Regions from separate parts of the Neoundibacterium parvum genome, predicted to be linked through region 2. Evidence: riboswitches for the same ligand, from Rfam matches in the RefSeq annotation. Region 2 holds a riboswitch; the other holds the start of a gene.
The links. A riboswitch is a leader RNA that binds a small molecule or an ion and turns the genes downstream of it on or off. The one in region 2 is predicted to bind thiamine pyrophosphate.
Positions count from the first base shown of each region.

Region 1: linked by a shared signal. The riboswitch ahead of EJN92_RS20855 (TonB-dependent siderophore receptor) and the one ahead of thiC (phosphomethylpyrimidine synthase ThiC) in region 2 are both predicted to bind thiamine pyrophosphate.

Region 1 covers NZ_CP034464.1:4,788,931-4,792,351, reverse strand. The annotation lists gene EJN92_RS20855 (TonB-dependent siderophore receptor) at 1-1,606, opposite strand, end outside; TPP riboswitch at 1,685-1,821, opposite strand; gene EJN92_RS20850 (hypothetical protein) at 2,022-2,465, shown strand; gene rarD (EamA family transporter RarD) at 2,513-3,388, opposite strand.
Region 2 covers NZ_CP034464.1:1,125,936-1,129,356, forward strand. The annotation lists gene thiS (sulfur carrier protein ThiS) at 104-307, opposite strand; gene thiC (phosphomethylpyrimidine synthase ThiC) at 315-2,228, opposite strand; TPP riboswitch at 2,309-2,407, opposite strand; gene EJN92_RS04760 (tetratricopeptide repeat-containing diguanylate cyclase) at 2,531-3,421, opposite strand, start outside.

The DNA.
Region 1 (3,421 bases), 1.2 Mb from region 2:
GAAAGACTGAGGCCGAGACAACTAAAGCTGTGCCCAGTTCGGCCTTGCTACCGAATTCAAATTGCTGAGACTTTCCCGGGCTAAGCATGAGATTTTCATTACTGGTGTTTTTTGGCGCAATGCCACCGTGCTCTAGTCCTTCGCTGTACGCGGCATAAACCGACCAGTAATTCGCAGGTTTTAGTACCAGTGCGAGATTCGGCAACAGATAGCTGTTGGTATAACCCTTGTTATTTAGCTGACTACGATCTATGTGCTGATGACGCAGGCCCAGATGCAGATTCAAGGCGTCACTGAGGCTGATGATGTCTTGTGCGAATAAGGACCATTCCTTATCGGTACGGCGAAGCACAACGGGACCGCTAGAGTTAGCCGATTGAGGTGTAATCTGTGGATGGAAAATATTGCTAGTGCCTACCCATTCATAGATGTAATCGCCGAAATAATCGCGTCTTTGCGAGCTTGATGCACCCACAGCAATCTGGTGTTTTATTCCGGCGGTATTGAATTTTCCATTGATCTGGGCTTGAGTGCCGAATATCGATTTAGATTCGTTGACACTCTGGTAGTCGTACACATCATAGTCACCATTGGCGCAATAGCCGGGGTAGAGATTGGCCGATCCGCAGCCATAAGGGAAGGCGGTGTAGTCGTCACGTTTGAATTCATGCTTGTTCGCCGCTATCGAGGCACTCCAGTCAGCGTTGATCTGATACTCAAAGCGCAGGCCGAGATTGCTATTGCGCGTGTCAACTGGTTTGGCCCATGGCTGGTCGTTGAGCATCATGTCGGCCTTGATTCCCTGAGGCAGGTCGGTGCCGTTGAATAGTTGAAAGCCGGGTGCCGATAATTGTGATTTATGTTGGTAATCGAGATCGAGTTGCAGCAAGGCTTGCGGGCTGATATGCCAGTCAAATGCGCCGGAAACAAACTGGCGTTCACCATCGGCACCCTTGATGTAGGAGCGCATGCGTTCGCCAGCAGCGTTGATACGATAGCCGAAACGTTTGTCGTCTGACATACCGCCGAGGTCAATGGCGCCGTACGCCGTGCCGCGCTCGCTTACTTCCAGTGTCGCTGAACGCAGTGCTGCAGCACTAGGGCGCTTGGTGAGGTAGTTCAAAATACCACCTGGAGTCGCAAAACCTGCCTGGAAGCCGGCTATGCCTTTTAATACTTCTATGCGTTCTTTATTCTCAAGCGGGATGGAGGCACCGCCTGGAATCGCAAAACCATCCTTGCGGTAACTCGATGCATTATCGAGCGCGAAGCCGCGGATGGAGAATTGTTCAGCGTAGCCCACAGCGTTATATGCGTCGTTGACGCTAGCATCGAATTTCATGGCATCGCTGGTTTGGCGTATGCGTAAATCCTGCATTTGTGCTAGTGTAAAAACGCTGACCGAGGCCGGTGTTTCGAGTAAAGTGGTCTCTATGAAACCGCCGGCTTTAGTGCTCCGCTCTTGCAGTTCACTCGCTTTGCTAGCTGTGATGATCACCTCTTGCAGAGATTGTTCTTTAGTTTGGGCGTATGCGGATGGCGCAAATACGAAGGCCTGTGCGATCGCTAAGGTAAGGACGGAACGACGATGATTTTGCTTAGACATGATGTGCTCTTTTTGTTGCGCGTGATTGCGAATATGGTCTGACTGGACCTTGCATGGCGCGGGAGCAAACAAAGAAGAATGAAGCACTTTGCGCTTCCCTTCGCTGGCATTATCCAGATCAGGTAGGAAGGGACTCTCTCACCCAAATTCGAAAAATAGCAGCACTCTAAAGTGCAGGCGTATTCCTCATAAATCCAGGACCCCTAGCGAGCGCGTACTTTATCACAAAAGCGAACTTGATTCTGACTGCTGTTCTTGACCTACAACAATGGCTGCCATCTTGCCAGGTGTGAGACTTGGTAAGCTAAGCATTCTTGTATACTGAGATCTATAATAGTACTGCTTGAGCCATAGCTTACAGCGTGATGTCAGAGTCAAAGTCAAAGTCAGAGTTGAAGTCGGAATTAGGTGTGGAATGAAAACCGTAAAAAACAGTACCGTGCAACATGCGCAAGGCGCTTTCAAGCAACATGGACGGGTAGATATGGCCTTGCGAGGCAAGACTATTTCGGTACAAGCTTGTGGGCCATTTAATCTGGAATTAATGAATGCTTTGGTGGCACTTGAGGGGGAATTTCTCAGTAGCCATGTCGGACAAGGGCCATTCACCGAAATTGTCGAATTTTCAGGCAGCGTATTGGCGTCACCCGAGGTGATGGTGGGTCATGCGGAGCTGTTGAAAATGTTAAAAGGGGCGGGTCTGGCGCATAAGGCGACCGCCTATGTTATCCCTGCGCATCTGGAAGGACTGGCCTTCATGCGGCCAGTAGCGATTAAAAATTATAGTGCGCTCGATTGGCCCTTCGCCATTTTTGATAATTTGGATGAAGCTAACTTATGGATACGCGACTTCGCTTAAGGCAGTTTTTTAATCGACATGCCGTGTTTCTTGCTGTCGTGACGAGTTCATTTTCTCGCTAAATACGTATTTCTAATACCTTCGAAAGAATACAGCGCTAAGCCTAGCCATATTGCAAGAAAGCCCATGAGTCGTGCTGAACCAAACGATTCATTATAGAGATAGACACCGAGTATCAATTGTATCGTGGGTGAAATGTATTGTAAGACGCCTAGGGTCGCCATAGGAATGCGTCTGGCAGCTGTGGCAAATAGGAGTAGGGGAATGGCGGTGATAGGGCCCGCCGCCAATAATAACCAGCGGGCGCTATCGCTACTTGTTAGGTAGCTGGTTTGACCTTGATCGCTTAGCCAAAGTAAATAGCCTAGTGCAAACGGAAAGAGCAGGGCTGTTTCCAGGGATAATCCTTCCAATGCGCCTAGGGCCGCGGTTTTTCTTAGTAGGCCGTAAGTACCAAAAGACAGTGCAAGTGCTAAGCCTATCCAGGGTGGATGACCGGTTTGCCATGCCAACCACGCGACGCCAGCAGCGGCGAAACCTAGTGCCACACTTTGTAAGCGCGGCAATCGCTCATGTAGGAACGCATAGCCAAGTAGCACGCTCACTAAGGGGGTGATGAAATATCCGAGGCTAGCGTCGATTACTCTTCCATTGTTAATCGCCCAGATGTAAATGAACCAGTTAATCGAGAGTAGTAGCGCGCTTGCGCCGAAGCCTGCTATCAATTTTGGCGTGCGAAGCACTAGTCGCACCCATGCCCATTGATTACGCCAGCTTAAAATAGCAAGTAAAAAGACTAAAGAAAATAACATCCTGTAGAGCAGGATTTCTATTGGAGAAATTTCATGCAGGGCTTTAAAGTAGATTGGAAATAGACCCCAGGCTGAGTAGCACACTGTGGCGTAGAGTATTCCTTTGCGCATTTAATTCCATTAAAAAATTGCATTAAAAGAATT
Region 2 (3,421 bases):
AAAACGGAGAACTTCCTGAATTTCCTCTGTGAGTCTCTGTGCCTCAGTGTTGAATGGTTTTGACTTTCTTCATAGACGGCTGAATAGTTACTATTTTTTCAACTTAGCCCCCGCCGATAGCGCGCACTACATCGACCTTATCTTGCGCATGCAATAGTCGGGTCGGCCATTCGGGCCTAGCCACGATCTGGCGATTTACCGCCACCGCGATCGCCTTCCCATCTAGCTGCAAAGCGCTAATTAACTGCGCCAGAGTTTGCTCCTTAGCGCACTCATAAGCATCACCATTCAAGACGATAGTAATCATTCTCAACTCACTGTTTTTGGTAAATTTCAGCGCCCGATTTAATGAACTCTATAGACTTCACTTCCATCCCTTTTTTCAGGGCGGCGATCTCGCTAATGCCTTGCTTGGCAGCGTAATCGCGCACTTCTTGCGTGATTTTCATAGAGCAAAAATGCGGGCCGCACATGGAGCAAAAATGCGCCACTTTAGAAGAATCCTTAGGCAACGTCTCATCATGGAATTCACGCGCCTTATCCGGATCGAGACCGATATTAAATTGATCGTCCCAACGGAATTCAAAACGCGCTTTCGACAAGGCATTGTCACGGATCTGCGCACCCGGATGCCCCTTCGCCAGATCCGCCGCGTGGGCGGCGATCTTGTAAGTAATGATGCCGTCTTTAACATCGGCCTTATTCGGCAAGCCCAGATGTTCTTTCGGCGTGACGTAGCACAGCATCGCGGTGCCATACCAGCCTATTTGCGCCGCGCCTATCCCAGAGGTGATGTGATCGTAGCCGGGCGCGATGTCGGTAGTCAAAGGTCCTAAAGTATAGAAAGGCGCTTCGTGACATTGCTCCAGTTGCAGATCCATATTTTCTTTGATCAGGTGCATAGGGACATGACCTGGCCCCTCTATCATGACCTGTACATCGTGCTTCCAGGCGATCTGGGTCAGCTCGCCCAGAGTTTTTAACTCACCTAGCTGCGCTTCGTCATTCGCGTCGTAAATCGAGCCGGGACGCAAGCCATCGCCGAGCGAGAACGAGACATCGTAAGCCTTCATGATTTGGCAAATATCTTCAAAATGCTCGTACAAAAAACTCTCTTTATGATGCGCCAGACACCATTTCGCCATGATAGAACCACCGCGCGAGACGATACCAGTCAGACGTTTGGCGGTCATAGGCACATAGCGCAGCAAGACACCTGCATGTATCGTGAAATAATCGACGCCCTGCTCCGCTTGTTCGATTAAGGTATCGCGGAAAATTTCCCAAGTCAGGTCTTCGGCTTTACCGTTAACCTTTTCCAGCGCCTGATAAATCGGCACGGTGCCTATAGGTACAGGAGAATTGCGGATGATCCATTCGCGGGTTTCATGGATGTGTTTGCCGGTCGAAAGATCCATGACATTGTCGCCGCCCCAGCGTATCGCCCAAGTCATTTTCTCGACCTCTTCACCGATCGATGAAGTCAAGGCCGAGTTGCCGATATTCGCGTTGATCTTCACCAGAAAATTGCGGCCTATGATCATAGGCTCGACTTCAGGGTGATTGATGTTGGCGGGGATAATCGCGCGGCCGCGGGCGACTTCGCTGCGTACGAATTCTGGAGTAATCTCCGCAGGAATACTCGCGCCAAAAGACTGGCCCGGATGCTGACGCCCCATTACTTCAGCCAGACGCATCCCCATAGGGCCCGAACTTTTCAGCTCGGCCAGATACTGGCTGCGCTGCAGATTCTCGCGGATCGCGATGTATTCCATTTCCGGTGTGATGATGCCTTGCCGCGCGTAATGCATCTGACTGACATTTTTACCCGGCAAAGCACGACGCGGCTTACGCGTCAGGTTAAAGCGCAACTCCGCCAGCGCCGCATCATTCATACGTTCTATCCCGTATTGCGACGATGGCCCGGCCAATTCTTCAGTGTCATTGCGCTCGGCAATCCAGGCACCACGCACCGATGCCAGGCCAGAACGGATATCTATCGTGGCAGCAGGATCAGTGTAGGGCCCCGAGGTATCGTAGACGTAAATCGGCGGATTTTTTTCAGAGCCAAACATGGCCGGCGTATCAGCTTGCGTGATCTGACGCATAGGTACGCGGATGTCTGGGCGACTGCCCTGTACGTAGATTTTTTTTGAATTCGGTAAAGCTTGAATAGCGGCCGTATCGACGGTCGCCGTGGCGGATAAAAACTTCGGATTGGCATTCATGGTGGTTGGCTCCTTTGCGTGTAACTTAGTGGCATGGAGCCAGCAAAGGAGTTGCCGTTGAAGGCGGCAAACGTGGTTTGCGCCGGTAGCGGCTGCTTCCCTTCGCTGGCATTATCCAGATCAGGTTCGAGGGTATTTCTCACCCGACAGAAAAACTGTCAGGACCCCTAGCGTGGTATTCGGTACTACTTAAATTTTATTTCTGCTTCAACATCACAAGCGGACGAATTATAACGAGTATTCAGTTTTTTTGGCGACTGATTTTTCTAGCTCTGGTTTATGTTCGCGCTGCTTGATTCGATTCAGGCATGCGTTGCTTTCTCTTGAACCGGGCCTAGCACCTCTATCATATCGACCATCTTGGCACTAATTGCAGCCGATAAATCGCGCTCCAAAATCGGCATCGCCACTTCATACGGCACCAGCAAACGTGCCAGACCGTAGGCACGATTACGACCGTGCGCCTTACCCAGATACAGTGCCATGTCGGCAATCTGCAAGGTTTTTTCCCAGTCGCAAGCAGTTTCGGGAACACCAGAAAAAGGCAGAGAAATAAAACCCGCAGTCACGGTCACCGGTATCTGTAAATCACCGACTTTAACAGGAGTATCACCAATCGCGCGTAACACTCTATCGACTAGTCTGGTGATCTGGGCGGGATTCGATTTAGGCGAGTAAATCAAAAATTCTTCGCCGCCCCAACGCAAGACCATGTCGCTATCCCGCACCGATTTTTTCAGTCGTGCTGCAATGTCGGTCAATACGCTATCCCCAGCGGCATGGCCCCAAGTGTCATTGATATGTTTAAACAAATCGATATCGAGCAAGATCAGGCAATCTGGATTGTCTACACTCTCTGCGCGCCTTTCAGCATTGCCTAAGGCGGCCCGCGACTTCATCAATTCCACAAAAGAGCGGCGGTTATGCAAACCAGTAAGCTGATCTCTGACCGCGTGGAACTCCAATTGGGTATTCACTTGCTGTAGTTGCTCATTGACTTTTTTGACGCGCCTATACATCAGAAACACGAAAATCCCCACCATCACCGTCAGTACCGCACCCAAGATAGTCACTATTTGTTGCAGATGCTGATTTTTAATATCAGCGTCCTTAAGCGCATTTTCTTTGCCTAATAACTCTATCTGTTTTTGCCTTTGCTCCGCATTAAACTGCTCTTGCATGCCGGCCACCGC